3 regions of the uncultured Gulosibacter sp. genome follow, and region 2 is predicted to be linked to each of the others. Evidence: predicted binding sites of a transcription regulator. Region 2 holds the regulator's gene; each other region holds the start of a gene.

Region 1 (5,253 bases), on a different contig from region 2:
ACGGCAACGCCACAGCCTTCAGCTTCCCGCGCGGGTTGACGCATCCCAAAGATCGTGACCGGCACCGGTTCGATTTCTCGTTTTCGGGGCTCAAAACCTCGGTGGCGCGCACAGTCGAGGGGTATGCGGATCGTGGCGAAACAGTGCCGCTTGCGGATATTGCCGCAAGCTTCCGCGAAGCCGTGGCCGATGTGCTGCTCACCAAAGCGCTCGACGCCTGCCAGCACGAAGGTATCCCGCGACTGCTACTCGGTGGCGGTGTGGTGGCTAACGCCCGCGTGCGCGAGCTCGCCGAACAGCGCTGCGCAGCAGCCGGTGTGTCGCTGCATGTACCGCCGCTTTCGCTATGCACCGATAATGGCGCCATGATCGCTGCTCTCGGAGCCGAACTCGTCGCGGCCGGGCGCGCACCATCACCGGTGAGCTTTGCTGCCGATTCAACCCTGCCGATGACCTGCGCCCAGGTGATTGTGGGAGCGGCAGAACTGACCTCGACAACCAGCCCAGAAGTCGAAACGACACGGTAAACTCCTCAGACTTTTGTGTGATCCGCAAACCGGCAGCAGCATTACCGGCGAGTTGCAAACTTTTACCTCATAAGATGACGACGACGAACAGTGTTACCTGGAGGCGTGATGACGGCATCGAACGAACGATCGCAGAACCCCATGCCGGCGAACGAGCCCGAAATCGATGAAGTGATCCACCTTAACGAGGAGGATGCTAGCGAAGCGGCCGTTCCCGCAGCCGGCGGCACATTTGGGGTTACTGACGAAGATTCGGGTTACGGTGCCGCCAGCGGCGCCCACCCGGTTAACCCGGCCGGCGATGCGGCGGTCGCAGCAGACGACCGCATCGAGCGCGCCCGGCCCATGCTTCCCGAAACCGGTGCTGAACCCTCAACCGTTGACGCTGTGGTGCGTGACGGCAACCGCGAAGTTCCCGCAGCCGGCGGCACGTTTGGTGTCACCGAAGACAACTCCGGCTACCAGGCACCAGGGCAGCGGGCGTTTATGCCCGAACGCGCACGCGAACAAGAAATGCCCGGGCTACCTCCCAACGCGGGATACGCTCCCGCAACCGAGGGGCAGTTCGCGCCGACCCAGTATGGTCACGCACCCGCGCAAGCCCCCGTACCGCAGACGGTCGCCTACACCGCGCTCGTGCTCGCAGTTGGCGCACTGGTTGCGCTAATGTTTCCCGGCTCGGCTTGGATCGTTGGCGGGGTGCTCGGGGTCGGAGCCATCGTCGCGGGTGTGATCGGGATGCGTCAATCGAACCGGATGCTGTCGATGCTCGCCACCGGCGGTGGTGCCGTGGCGGTGGCGCTCGCGGTGGCCACACTGGTTGTGCTGTTAATCGTCTAGCTCACCGAGTTTCGCGCGAGCGGCTTTCGGTTGGCTGCGCCCTAGGCGCGTTCAGCGAGGATGGCTACGCGCCGTTCGCCCAGCCGCGTGCAGATGAGCGTGGCCGACCCGTGGCCCTTTAATTGCAGCTTGCGACGGAAATCCTGCGGGTCGATATCAACCCCGCGCACCTTAATCTCGAGCGTGCCAATCTCGCGCTCTTGCAGTTCACGCTTGAGTGTGGCGATATCGAGTTTGAACTGCTCGAGCACCCGAAATGATTTAGCAAACGGGGTTTCGACGGCCCCATCCGTGGTGATCCAAGCAATCTGCGGGGCAATCATCCGGCCACCAAACTGCGCCGCCAACTGGCCAATGAAACGGCCGCGAATAATGGCCGCATCCGGTTCATGCAGCCATGCCCCCAGCTCGCCGACAGCGGCATCGGGCACCGCATCTGCAATTGAGGTCGCCGCGGTCATCTCGCCGGTGCCGCTCGCCGAAATCAGTAGTGCGCTGCGACGCACCCGGTCACGGGCGGCCGCACCAAACCACAGGGAACACTCAACAAGATCACCACCCACAGAAACCCACTGCGCCTCGGCGGTGTCAGGAATGAGGTTGTGATCGAGCGCCGGGCCCAGTTTGACTCCTACCGCGCGCGTGCCATCGACGAACCCGAATGCGAACTCGAGCGAGGGCTGCCACTGTGCTGGGTCGCTGAGCCGTACGCTGTCTCCCGGTTCGGTGGCGCCCTCTCGCTGGGCGCGTCGCGCCGGGTCGAGAAATACTCCGTCAAAACCGGTGAGGTCCACATCTTCGGCGCGCGCATGTGCGACAGTGGCGTTGGGGAACAGCGCCAAATTGTGGGTGGCGATCGCCGCCGTCACCTCGTCGGCATCCACCGCCAGCAGTTCAAAGCCCAGGCCAGCGAGTGCCATCGAATCGGCACCGATACCGCATCCCAAATCGGCGACCCGTACGCATCCCGCGTGGCGAAAACGGTTCGCGTGATGAGCGGCAACTTCGAGGCGAGTGGCCTGCGCGAGGCCGTCGCGAGTGAACAGCATCCGCTGCGCAAACTCCCCAAACTTGACGTGTGCCTGCCGGCGCAGTTTGAGCTGTGTCATGATCACCGCCGACTGTCGAGGGGTGGCGCCGGCGCGGCGCAGCGCGCTCACTGCCGAGAGCGCATCACGCCCCGAACCCAGCTTGGCAAACTGGTTGAGCAGCGCGACTGTTTCGGGGGTGAGCAGTGTTCGGGCATCGTCGAGATTCATACTTCTACGCTAATGGCGTACAACGGGGAGCGCGCTCAGTTGGAACCTCCAGGCAACCGGCCGTAAAGTAATCGTTAGCACCCTCAGGGTGAGAGTGCTAAGACTTACCCAGTAAGCATTTCTGCAACGAAAGAGGTCAACTGTGTCGGTGAACATCCAGCCGCTCGAAGATCGCATCCTCATCAAGCAGCTCGAGGCCGAGCAGACCACCGCCTCGGGTCTGGTCATCCCCGACACCGCGAAAGAGAAGCCCCAGGAGGGTGAAGTTGTCGCGGTGGGTCCGGGCCGTTTCGATGACGAAGGCGAGCACCGCATCCCGCTCGATGTCGAAGTCGGTGACAAGGTCATCTACTCGAAGTACGGCGGCACCGAGGTGAAGTACGCGGGTGACACCTACCTGCTGCTGTCGGCACGCGACGTGCTGGCGAAGGTGCTCTAAGCACAAGTGGCTTGCCGATGCGCTGACATCGGCATTCAGACGCGCGGGGCGTCACCGAGTACGGTGGCGCCCCGTTGCATATTTCGGCGACCAAGCTCCCCTTACTCTCGATGCCGCCGGCTGCCCGGCCGACTGCGAAAACCTCTACGATGCATCCATGACGCACCGCAGCGACCGGGCTATCGGCATCACCCACGCACTTTTTGCGTACGGGATCTGGGGCATCCTCCCCATCTATCTGTGGTTTACCCGCCCGACCGGCACACTCGAGCTCATTGCGTGGCGGGTGCTGCTCTCGGTGGTGTTCTGTGCGGGCGTGCTGCAGCTCACACGGCGCTGGTCGCGATTCACTGCACTGCTGCGCGAGCGACGCACGGTGTTGCTGCTGGCGCTAGCGGGAGTGCTGGTGCTTGGCAACTGGCTGCTGTATGTGTGGACGGTTGAGCTGAACAAGCCACTTGAGGGGGCACTTGGCTACTACCTCAACCCGCTCATGTCGATGCTGTTCGGGATGCTCATCTTCGGTGAGCGATTGCGGCCGCTGCAGGTGATGGCGCTCGTGCTCGCAGCCATAGCGGTGGTGGTGCTGATTGTGGGATACGGCTCACCACCCTGGCTGGCGCTTTCAGTTTCGACCACGTTTGCGCTGTATGGCGTGGTGAAAAAAGCGATCAGCGGGCGAGTCGACCCGGTTGCGGGATTCATGCTCGAAACCGTCATGGTGACACCGGTGGCGGTGGTTTTGCTGGCTGTGGTGATTGTGCAGGGGAGTTTTACCTTTGGCACGGTCTCGCTCGGGCACACTGTGGTGCTGCTTTTGGCCGGGGTGATCACGAGCCTGCCGCTGCTACTGTTTGCGTCGGCCGCCGCCAAACTGCCGCTGATCGAAATCGGCTTCTTTCAGTTTTTGGGGCCGACGCTGCAGTTCATTGCCGGGCTCGTGCTGTTTCGCGAACACATGCCGATGGAGCGTTGGATCGCTTTCGCGATTGTGTGGGCGGCGTTGGCGCTGTTCGTGATTGACATGGTGCGCGATCTGCGCGCAAGCCGGAACCTGGTGGTGCCCACTCCCGGTGTCTAGCTCCATGCCGCAAGCTGTGGGTGAGGCTGCGCACACCGACAGCTGCGGGTGCCCGGCGTAAGATGAAAGTCACGCTGTGTATCAACCCGTAGATCCTGGAGCCGAGCAGAATGACCGAGCATAACCCGTTCGCCCTCACCGGACTCACCTACGATGACGTCCTTCTTCTCCCCGAAGAAACCGACGTCATCCCCAGCGAAGTTGACACTACCACCCGGGTAACCCGCAATATCTCGGTCAAGGTGCCGCTGATCTCGGCAGCAATGGACACGGTTACCGAGTCGCGGATGGCGATTGCCATGGCCCGCCAGGGTGGTTTGGGCATCCTGCACCGCAATGTGTCGATCGAAGATCAGGCCGAGATGGTCGACCGTGTGAAGCGTTCTGAGTCGGGCATGATCACCAACCCGGTGACCGCGACCCCCGACATGACCGTCGCCGAGGTTGATGAGATCTGCGGCCAGTACCGTATCTCGGGTTTGCCGGTCGTTGAAGAGGGCAGCAACAAGCTTGTCGGCATCATCTCGAACCGTGACATGCGCTTCGTGCCGATGAGCGAAATGCGCACCACCAGGGTGCGCGAGGTGATGACCTCGCAGCCGCTGATCACCGCCGAGGTCGGTATTGACGGTGACGAAGCGTTTGCGCTGCTCGGTCGCCACCGCATCGAGAAGCTGCCGCTGGTCGATAAAGATGGTGTGCTCAGAGGGCTGATCACCGTTAAAGACTTTGACAAGCGCGACAAATACCCGAACGCGTCAAAGGATGCGCAGGGCAGGCTTATCGTCGGTGCCGCAATCGGTTTCTTCGGTGACGCGTGGGAGCGCGCCGGTGCGTTGCGCGATGCCGGTGTGGATGTCATCGTGGTCGACACTGCCAACGGTCAATCGCGCGGTGAGATTGAGATGATCAAGCGGTTGAAGAGCGACCCGGCATTCAAGAACGTTGACATCATCGGCGGCAATATCGCCACCCGCGAGGGCGCAAAGGCACTCATTGATGCCGGCGCGGATGCGATCAAGGTGGGTGTCGGCCCCGGTTCGATCTGCACCACGCGCGTGGTTGCCGGTGTGGGGGTTCCGCAGGTGACCGCGATCTACGAGGCCG
Region 2 (5,253 bases):
ACGGAATCGGGAGAGCTCGCCAAACGTGACCTCGGGCTCATTAACTTTTTGATGCGCGACCGGCACGGCACTCCGTTCGAGCACAACTCAATGACGTTCTATGTTTCCGCGCCAATTTTTGTGTTCCGTGAGTTTCAACGACACCGGATGGCAAGCTATAACGAAGAGTCGGGCCGCTATCGGCAGCTGCGTCCGGTGTTTTACGTGCCGAACCGCGACCGTATGCTCGTGCAGGAGGGGCGCCCCGGTAAGTACGAATTCTTTCCCGGCACCCCCGAACAGCACGAGCTGGTAGAACTCGAAATTCGCGAGTCGTCTATCCGTTCGTATGAGTCGTATCAGCGGATGCTTGCGGCAGGGGTTGCACGCGAGGTGGCCCGTTCGGTATTGCCAGTGAACATCTACTCGAGCATGTACGTCACCATGAACTCGCGTTCGTTGATGAACTTTCTCTCGCTGCGCACCAAGCGAGACGACTCAACGTTCCCGTCATTCCCACAGCGAGAGATCGAGATGGTGGCCGAAAAAATGGAATCGTTCTGGCGCGAACTGATGCCGGTAACGGCCGAGGCCTTCGACAAGAACGGTCGCGTTGCCCCCTAGCTCGCCGCCGGTGGGAGAACCGGTACCCGCCGACGGTGCGCTACCGCTAGAATCAGTGTCGGCGGGTCGCCAGTTCGGTGCCTATGTGCATATTCCGTTTTGTCGGGTGCGCTGCGGCTACTGTGATTTCAACACCTACACCGCTGAAGAGCTCGGTTCGGTGAGTCGCGGTAACTACGCTGATTCGGTGCTACGCGAGATCGCACTGGCGCACGGTGTGCTGAAACGCGCGGGACATCACGAACCGCTTTCGACCGTCTTTTTCGGCGGCGGTACACCGACACTCCTACCCGCCGACGATCTGATTGCTGTGCTGTGGGCGCTGCGCGACACGTTTGGCATTGCTTCGGATGCCGAGGTGACCGTCGAAGCGAATCCCGACACCGTGGATGCCGAAAAACTTGCCGCACTGCGCGCTGGCGGTGTAACCCGGGTGAGTTTTGGAATGCAGTCGGCTGTGCCGAGCGTGCTCGCAACGCTCGATCGCACGCACACACCCGAACGGGTGCCCGAGGTGGTGGCAGCGGCGAAAGCGGCCGGATTGGAAACCTCGGTCGACCTCATCTACGGTGCCCCCGGAGAAACACTCACCGATTGGGAGTGTTCGCTGAAGGCGGCAATTGCCCTAGAACCCACCCACATTTCTGCGTATGCGCTCATCGTGGAGCCCGGCACGGCCCTGGCTCGGCGCATCCGCTGCGGCGAACTCGCCCCGGTTAGCGATGATCTGCAGGCCGATATGTATGAACTCGCTGATGCGCGATTGGGCGAGGCCGGATTCGAATGGTACGAGATCTCAAACTGGTCGCTCGGCGGTAAACATCCGTCGCGACATAATCTGGCCTACTGGCACGACACCGATTGGTGGGGTTTCGGGCCCGGCGCGCACAGCCACGTTGACGGAGTAAGGTTTTGGAACGTGAAGCACCCGGCCGCATATGGTGACCGGCTCACAGCGGGAGTCTCACCCGCTCAGGGTAGGGAGGTGCTCGGCGCGCAAGAACGCACCCTTGAGCGGGTGCTGCTACGTACCCGGTTGCGCGAGGGGTTGCCGGTTATCGAGCTACCTGACCGTTCGCGCGTGCCAGAACTCATTGCTGATGGGTTGGTGGATGCGGCGGCGGCGATGCGGGGCCGGATCGTACTGACGCTGCGCGGACGGCTGCTGGCAGACGTGGTGGCGCGCACCCTCGCCTAGACATACTCGTGCCATTACTCATAATGATGGGGTGAAATACACAAAAATGGGTTGCGAACTGTCGAGTTCGCGACCCACTTTGTGAAGTGTGCGGTGACTACTGCACGAGGTTCAATGTGAACGGGTAGCGGTAGCCGCCGTTGTTGCTGGTTTCAATGGTCGCGTAGATCGCGAAGATGACATTGATTAGCCACACGGCACTGAGCAGGATGCCGCCTATGATCCCGCCGATAACCGGGATGACGGAGAGTATGCCGCAGGCAATCGAGGCGATTGTCACGGTGATGCCCCAATTGAGGGCCTCTTTCCCCTCGCGGTCGTGAGCTTCACTGGTTTCGCGCGTTGCGAGCCAGTACACGAGCGGGCCGATCACCGAGACGAGGTTCAACAGGTGGCCCCAGATGAGCGAGGTATTGGGGTTCGTCGATGGCGGTTGACCCGGCTGACCGTGCTGGCCGACGCCGTAGGGGGTCTGCGGCTGGGAGCCGTTGCCGGGCTGCGACTGGTCGGGAGTCGAAGTCATCTTGAATTGTCCTTCCGCTGCGGATCGGTTTCGTTACAGCTAACACGAGCAGTGTGTCGAGCAGCGAGCCCAGTTGTCAGTTACGCGGGCAGCGAAACGGCCAATGTACCCATCTGGCGGCGTACAATTGGCAGTCAACGTGTTGGAGTGCAAACTCAGAACGGTGGTGAACTGATGATTACCGAGCGGAGCCTCGAGGTGCTGCGCGCAATTGTCGGGGACTATGTGGCCACCAGCGAACCGGTAGGGTCGCAACGGATTGTTGATCGGCACGGATTTAATGTGTCGGCGGCAACGATTCGAAACGATATGTCGGTGCTCGAAGAGGCTGAACTCATCACGGCCCCGCACACCTCGTCGGGACGTATCCCGACCGACAAGGGGTACCGCGTGTTCGTTGACCGGTTGGCCGAGGTGCGCCCGCTATCACCGGCGCAACGTCGGGCGATTTCGCAATTTATGGCCGGCACTCTCGACCCCGAGCAATTGCTTGACCGATCGGTGCGAATGCTCGCTCAGCTCACGGGATCGGTTGCCATTGGACACCTGCCGTCGCTGTTAAACACTGATGTGCACCGTATTGAGCTCGTGCCGCTGCACGAGCGGCGGGTGCTCACGGTGCTGATTACCGATAGCGGTCGCGTCGAGCAGCGTATTACCGAACTGCCCGCGCCCGCCACTGCCGAGCTGCTTACTCGGTTGCGGGATCGATTCAACGAACAGCTGGTGGGCAAACCGCTCCGGGATGCGGCGGCGCTGCTGCGCAACCCCGATGAGTTTCTCACACCTGAAGATGTGGCAGCGGGCACCCCGCTGGCCGCCGCACTCGTTGACCAGGTGCTGGCGAATCAGCATCACCGCCTAGTGATCGCGGGTGCCGCAAACCTGGCACGTTCAGAACGAGACTTTTCGACCATCCTGCCGCTTTTGGAAGCTATCGAAGAGCAGGTGGTGCTGCTTCGCCTATTCACCGAACTCGATATCAACGACCGCGAGGTGGCGGTATCTATCGGTCACGAACATGAAGACGCCACGCTTGAAGAGGCGAGCGTGGTAGCGACCCAGTATCGAGCGGAGGGTGGTGCGGCGCGCGTGGGACTTCTGGGCCCAACACGAATGGACTACTCAAACAATATTGCCGCGGTGCGTGCGGTTGCCCGATATCTCTCGCGGCTGATCGACGACATCCACGATTGATCCGCTCCGCACTGTAGACCGAACGTTGCACCCCCTTTCAACCACAGTTATGAGGAGCCGTTTAACTTGGCAGATTTCTACGAAACCCTCGGTGTTGCCCGTGATGCGAGCCAGGACGAAATCAAGAGGGCCTATCGCAAGCTTGCGCGGCAGCTGCATCCCGATGTGAACCCGTCACCAGAAGCTGCCGAGAAGTTCAAGGATGTAACCGCGGCCTACGACACGCTCGGTGACCCGCAGCGCCGGCGACAGTACGATGCCGGACCGAGCGCCGGCGGCGGCTTCGGCTTTGGTGATATTTTCGACGCTTTCTTTGGTGGTGCAGCGGGTGGTCGCGGTCCGCGGTCGCGTGCGCAGCGCGGACAGGATGCGCTGGTGCACGTCGATCTCGACCTGCACGAGGTGATGTTTGGCACGCACCGCGATATTGAGGTCAACACCGCTGAACGCTGCCCCGATTGTGACGGGACCTGCTGCGCCGACGGCGTGTCACCGAAGACCTGTTCAGAATGTGGCGGTGCCGGTGAGGTGCGCCGCCAGGTGCGTTCGGTGCTCGGGCCGGTGATCACCGCCTCACCGTGCGGCACCTGCCACGGCTACGGCACGGTGATCGACAAACACTGCAACACCTGCCACGGCCAGGGTCGAGTGCGGGCGCGCACCACGATTCCGGTTGATGTTCCCGCGGGCGTTGACTCTGGTCTGCGTATCCGGCTTCCCGGTCAGGGGGAGGCAGGCCCCGCGGGTGGCACCAATGCCGATCTGTATCTTGAGATTCGGGTTCGCGATCATGAGGTTTGGCATCGTTCGGACGACGATCTCGAATGCCTGCTCGAAGTGGGCATGGTTGACGCGGTGCTCGGCGCGCACGTTACGCTGCCGGGACTCGGCGGGGATATCGAACTCGATATCCCCGCCGGAGTACAGTCGGGCGAGGTGCTCACCGTGGCTGGGCGCGGCATCACCCGCCTACAATCGACCCAGCGCGGTGATGTGAAGGTAACCGTGCAGGTGATCACTCCGACGAAGCTCGATGGCCGACAAAAGCAGCTGCTGCGCGAGTTTGCCGAACGCGACCGCAATTCAGCCAAACCTAAACTCGCAGCCACGAAACACGGTTTGTTCTCGAAGATGCGGGAACGATTCGGGCGCTAATGGCACACGCGTATCTGGTGGAGTGGCTCGCCGATACCGCTGCCGGCGAGCAAATCACCGTTGACGGTGATGAGGCGCGACACGCGGTGAAAGTAGCGCGCCTGCGGGTGGGTGAACAGATTGAACTGTTGAACGGGCAGGGCATGCGCGCGGTGTGTGAAACTATTGCCGTGTCGCCAAGCGCTTTCGAAGTGCACGTGCTCGAGGTGACGCGGGACGCTGAGCCGAATCCGCGCATCCACCTGGTGCAAGCGCTTGCCAAAGGCGGCCGTGACGAGATGGCGGTGCAGGCCGCGGTAGAACTCGGTGTCAGTTCGGTAACACCGTGGCAGGCGCACCGCTCGGTTTCGCAGTGGCGTGGTGAGAAGGTGGCCCGGCAGCGAGATCGCTGGGCGAGTATCTGCCGCGAGGCCGCGAAGCAATCACTGGCATCACGACTACCTGCCGTTGCCGAACTTGCAGTGAGCGTGCCGCAACTCATGCAGCGGATGCCTGCTGCACAGGTGTTCGTGCTCGATCCGCGAGCTGAAAAACGGCTGAGCGAGATTGATTGCACCGGCGACGATGTCGTGCTCGT
Region 3 (5,253 bases), on a different contig from region 2:
AGATTGCACAAAAATCGCCGCGGGCGGCAGACGGATTGCAACCGTCTACCGCCCGCGGCGGTCACCGCAAAAACTTGGTTAGAAGTCCATGCCTGCGGTCGGGTCGGCAGCCGGAGCAGCACTCGGCGGAACCGGCTTGTCGGCAACGACAGCCTCGGTGGTGAGGAACAGACCAGCGATCGAAGCTGCGTTCTGCAGCGCCGAACGGGTCACCTTCACCGGGTCAAGGATGCCGGTTTCGATCATGTCGACATACTCTCCAGTTGCGGCGTTGAGGCCGTGGCCCGCGCTGAGGCCGCGAACCTTCTCGGCAACCACACCGGCTTCGAGGCCAGCGTTGATCGAGATCTGCTTGAGCGGAGCGTCGAGGGTGGCGCGCACGATGGCGGCACCGGTTGCTTCGTCACCCTCAAGCTCAAGCGCGTCGATAACGGAACCTGCCTGAGCGAGTGCAACACCACCACCGGCGACGATGCCCTCTTCGACGGCGGCCTTGGCGTTACGCACGGCGTCTTCGATGCGGTGCTTGCGCTCTTTCAGCTCAACCTCGGTGGCCGCACCGGCCTTGATCACGGCAACGCCGCCGGCGAGCTTGGCCAGACGCTCCTGCAGCTTCTCGCGGTCGTAGTCTGAGTCGCTGTTTTCGATCTCGGCCTTAATCTGCGCAACGCGACCCTCGATCTGCTCCTGGGCGCCAGCGCCCTGGATGATGGTGGTCTCGTCTTTGGTGATTACCACCTTGCGAGCCTGGCCGAGCATGTCGAGCGTTGCGTTCTCGAGCTTGAGGCCGACCTCTTCCGAGATGACCTGACCACCGGTGAGGATGGCGATGTCTTGCAGCATGGCCTTGCGGCGGTCGCCGAAGCCGGGCGCCTTCACAGCAACCGACTTGAAGATGCCGCGGATCTTGTTCACCACGAGCGTGGCAAGCGCTTCGCCGTCAACATCCTCGGCGATGATGAGCAGCTGCTTGCCAGCCTGCATCACCTTGTCAACAACCGGCAGGAGGTCTTTAACGTTCGAGATCTTGCTGTTGGCGATGAGGATGTAGGGGTCTTCGAAGACTGCTTCCTGACGTTCAGCGTCGGTCACGAAGTACTGCGAGAGGTAGCCCTTGTCGAAGCGCATACCCTCGGTGAGTTCGAGGGTGGTGCCGAAGGTGTTCGACTCTTCGACAGTGACCACGCCCTCCTTGCCGACGGTGTCGATAGCTTCGGCGATGATCTGGCCGATTTCAGGGTCGGCAGCCGAGATCGATGCGGTTGCCGCGATCTGGTCTTTGGTTTCAACTTCCTTGGCCGAATCGAGCAGGTGCTCGGTGACAGCGGCAACGGCCTTGTCGATACCGCGCTTAACCGACACCGGGTCGGCGCCAGCGGCTACGTTGCGCAGGCCTTCTCGCACGAGAGCCTGAGCGAGCACGGTGGCAGTGGTGGTGCCGTCACCGGCGACATCGTCAGTCTTCTTAGCAACTTCCTTGACGAGCTCGGCACCGATCTTCTCAAACGGGTCTTCGAGTTCGATTTCCTTGGCAATCGAGACACCGTCGTTGGTGATGGTGGGGGCACCCCACTTCTTCTCGAGCACAACGTTGCGGCCGCGGGGGCCGAGGGTCACCTTAACGGTGTCGGCGAGTACGTTTAGGCCACGTTCGAGACCGCGACGGGCCTCTTCATCAAAGGTGATGATCTTCGACATAAGTTCTTGGGTCCTTTCCCGGACGGAAGCTATCGGTCCTGGCAATTTGCACTCACAAGATCCGAGTGCCAGCACCCATATTTGCACTCGCTACCTGAGAGTGCAAGCTGAGCCGGGCGCTTGCGCCGATGGCGAACAGGGCGAGGCTATGCCGCATCCAGGCTGGTGTTTCAGGGCTCAGCGACTGCTCTGCACCGGGGCACACACAACCCAAAATTAGGCCGGCAAACGTCACCGCGGCTGCCCGGCCTCGGCAACGCAACTATGAATTGGCGAGCCGCACTTGCTCGGCCTGCGATCCCTTCGGCCCGTCAACAATGGTGAACTCCACCCGCTGGCCCTCATCCAGGGTGCGGAATCCCTCCATCTCAATCGACTTGTAGTGCACGAACACATCTGGCGCGTTCTCTTCATCAAGAGTGATGAATCCGAAGCCCTTCTCGGCGTTGAACCACTTGACTGTTCCGGTTGCCATAGGGCCGCCCATCCTGTCGCCTGTTGTTTGCCGCTACCCAATCGGCAGCCGACTCGATCATCCTGAAGCTATTGCGCCCAGGTGTGCCGAGCGTGTCTGCACGGCAAGCAACAGTTGAACGTTGAGCAAATATCCGGGCCGAAACGTCCCCGGACGCAGCCCGTGACGGCCAGCCGAGCGGCTCTACTCCCCGAGCAGGCCGATCGAGTCGTCACCGAGCACCACCACCACGGTGCCGGGTTCGGCATATTCGGGGTTCACCGCAGCCGACCCGAAACCCAACGTCACCACGACCGCCTCGGCGGTGGGAAGTTCGTCTTCGACAGCGACATACACCATGGTGACAGGGTTGTCGTAGCTATCGGCGTCAGCCACATAGCCGACATTCCAGCCATCGGCGGTTAGCCGGTCGCTGCCAGCGGTGGCGAGTCCACCCGTACCCTCACCGTTGAGCACCGTGACCGGCATCGTCTTGTCTGGTTCAGGAGTGGTCTCGGTTGGAGTGGGCGTGGGTGTGGGCGCCGCTGAAGCAGTTTGTGTGGGTTCGGCCTTGTTCTCTCCGAGCGAGGCTGTGAACTGCACCTGACGGTCAATCGCCCACATCACCCCAACACCGATCGCCACCAACACCAGCACCGAGGCCAGTGCAATCAGCCACGAACCCAGCTTCGAAAGCCGGGTGCGCGGCGCACGGTGGGCACCGCGACGCTGCACCGACTTCGGAAACTCATCGAATCGATCTTTGGGGTAGTTCGCCAAGCTCGTGAATCCTTTACTGGGCTGCCTGCTTATTGGGCTAACCGTGCCGAGGTGCCAGTACGGCGCGCACGTGTCTGGTCTCGTCGCTGCTGTAGCCGCCGCACCAACAGCGGATTGGCGCGCAGGGCCGCGGGAGCATCAATCAGCGTACTCAAGGTCTGGTAGTAGCGAGCTGAGGTTAGCCCGAACTCTCGCCTGAGCAGGTCTTCTTTTGCTCGCGTGTGTTGCGGGTGCGACTCTTCGAAAGCCAGCAGCTGCATTTCTAGCTCGGTCAGCTCCACAGTCGCCTCCTTCCTCGAGCATGTTTTTTGAAGTTTACTCCGCACTACCCGACGCAAATCAATTGCCGCGCGGTATCGTGCGAGACAGCTTTTCTGTTTCTGTCTTCCACCGAAAGCGAGTGCCATGAACGCATCCGAACGCAGCGACGAACAGTGGCGTGAAATCCTTGATGCCAGCGCCTACCACGTGCTGCGCGAGGCCGGCACCGAGCGGCCATTCAGCGGCGAATACAACGAGCATTGGGAACCGGGCCACTATGTGTGCCGCGGATGCGGCAACGAGCTATTTCGTGCCGAAACAAAATTCGATGCCGGATGCGGCTGGCCGAGTTTCTGGGAGCCGCTGCGGCCCGAGGCGGTTACCGAGCATGAAGACAATTCGCTGGGCATGCGCCGGGTCGAGATTCGCTGCGCGGAGTGTGACGGGCACCTCGGGCATGTGTTCCCCGACGGTTTCGGCACCCCTACCGGCAGCCGCTACTGCATGAACTCGGTGGCGCTACGCTTTGTGCCCGATGGCGAGGCCGCGCAGTAGCGGCACGCTTAATTATCGCTTTGGGGCCGCCCTTGCTGACCGCCTGTGCCCGGGTAAGTGAGTTCAGCGAAAGATTTTGGGGCTTCGATAGCGTATAGCGCCTCGAAGCCCCAAAATCTTCCGAGTTGCTCACTGTCTCTACGCTTCCAGATGCTTGAATCGGCACATGTTGACGCTCGAAGAACTCTTCCCGCCGTATCAGCTCCATATCCGCTGCGGTGATGTCGAGATGCGAGTGCTACGCGACGACGATATCCCCGAGGTTGTGGAGCTCATCCGCAGCGGGATCACCGATGCCAACTTGCCGATGCCGTTTCTTGCAGACTGGCATGCGCTGCCGTTTCAGCTGGGAGTTGCTAACCAACAACCCGCCCACTCTCTGAGCTGGTGGTGGCAGCAGCGGGCAACTGTAGCTGCCGATAACTGGAAGCTGCCGCTGATTGTGCGCTCTGGCGGAGCAGCCGTCGGAATACAGGATGTGATGGCGGAATACTTTCCGCTGCGACGCAGCATCGAGTCGGGGTCATGGCTCGCCGCCAAGTGGCATGGACAGGGCATTGGCACACGCATGCGGCAAATGGTGGTGGCGCTTGCCTTCGACGAGTTTGATGCACTCGAGTGCCGCTCCGGCTATATCGAAGGGAATGCCGCGTCGGCCGCAGTCAGCCGCAAGACCGGCTACGTCGATGTCGGTGCTCGCCGAATCGTGCAGCGGATTGATGGCGAGCTGGTGGGTGTCATCGAGCATGAAGTGTGTGTGACGCCGGCGACGTTCATCCGTCCGACCGAGTCGATCGAGATCACCGGCGCCGAGACGCTGCGCCGCTTCTTCAGGATAGAACGCTTTTAGTCCGCGCGACCAGGACCTTTTCTTGGAGCCCGCTACAGGACTCGAACCTGCGACCTGCTGTTTACAAGACAGCTGCTCTACCAACTGAGCTAAGCGGGCATCTCGTCAATATTAGCCCGTCTTGCACGGCTTCGTTACCCACCGTCGAGCACGCGCTTATTACACGCCCGCGTAACAGCGGGGGCCGTTCAGGCCGGGGCCGCTAGCATGTATCCCTATGGCTGCAGTGACGTTCAAAGGCGTAACCCGCCGCTTCCCCGGCGCGAATGAAAACGCCGTGGATGCACTCGATCTTGAAATTGCCGACGGCGAGTTTCTCGTGTTGGTTGGCCCGTCGGGATGCGGTAAGTCGACGACGCTGCGCATGCTTGCCGGTCTCGACCCGGTGGATGAGGGCGAAATTTTTGTCGGCGATCAGAACGTCACCGACACCGCCCCCGAAAATCGCGATATCGCGATGGTGTTCCAAAACTACGCGCTGTACCCGCATATGACAGTGGCGAACAATATGGGGTTTGGGCTGCGCACTCGCAAAACTCCGAAGGCCGAGATTGAGGCGCGTGTGCGCGAGGTGGCCAAGATGCTTGATCTTGAAGACCTGCTCGACCGGCAGCCGTCAGATCTTTCGGGTGGTCAGCGCCAGCGCGTGGCTATG

The links. Region 2 encodes HrcA, which represses chaperone genes, less so after heat shock. Its sites were predicted from a motif close to TTNGCACTCGNNNNNNNCGAGTGCNAA; they were not measured.
Region 1: the regulator HrcA is predicted to act here: its motif matches at 2,701-2,727, upstream of groES (co-chaperone GroES).
Region 3: the regulator HrcA is predicted to act here: its motif matches at 1,744-1,770, upstream of groL (chaperonin GroEL).

Annotation. Positions count from the first base shown of each region.
Region 1 is NZ_CAUPDE010000010.1:73,183-78,435, forward strand. It holds gene tsaD (tRNA (adenosine(37)-N6)-threonylcarbamoyltransferase complex transferase subunit TsaD) at 1-527, shown strand, start outside; gene RQ865_RS07600 (hypothetical protein) at 636-1,367, shown strand; gene RQ865_RS07605 (class I SAM-dependent methyltransferase) at 1,409-2,626, opposite strand; gene groES (co-chaperone GroES) at 2,769-3,065, shown strand; gene rarD (EamA family transporter RarD) at 3,223-4,146, shown strand; gene guaB (IMP dehydrogenase) at 4,257-5,253, shown strand, end outside.
Region 2 is NZ_CAUPDE010000001.1:225,422-230,674, reverse strand. It holds gene thyX (FAD-dependent thymidylate synthase) at 1-603, shown strand, start outside; gene hemW (radical SAM family heme chaperone HemW) at 614-1,801, shown strand; gene RQ865_RS01075 (DUF4870 domain-containing protein) at 1,899-2,324, opposite strand; gene hrcA (heat-inducible transcriptional repressor HrcA) at 2,499-3,521, shown strand; gene dnaJ (molecular chaperone DnaJ) at 3,588-4,676, shown strand; gene RQ865_RS01060 (16S rRNA (uracil(1498)-N(3))-methyltransferase) at 4,676-5,253, shown strand, end outside.
Region 3 is NZ_CAUPDE010000008.1:29,870-35,122, forward strand. It holds gene groL (chaperonin GroEL) at 79-1,698, opposite strand; gene RQ865_RS06375 (cold-shock protein) at 1,961-2,173, opposite strand; gene RQ865_RS06380 (LytR C-terminal domain-containing protein) at 2,357-2,932, opposite strand; gene RQ865_RS06385 (DUF3263 domain-containing protein) at 2,962-3,213, opposite strand; gene msrB (peptide-methionine (R)-S-oxide reductase MsrB) at 3,338-3,748, shown strand; gene RQ865_RS06395 (GNAT family protein) at 3,915-4,598, shown strand; tRNA gene RQ865_RS06400 (tRNA-Thr) at 4,622-4,697, opposite strand; gene RQ865_RS06405 (sn-glycerol-3-phosphate ABC transporter ATP-binding protein UgpC) at 4,816-5,253, shown strand, end outside.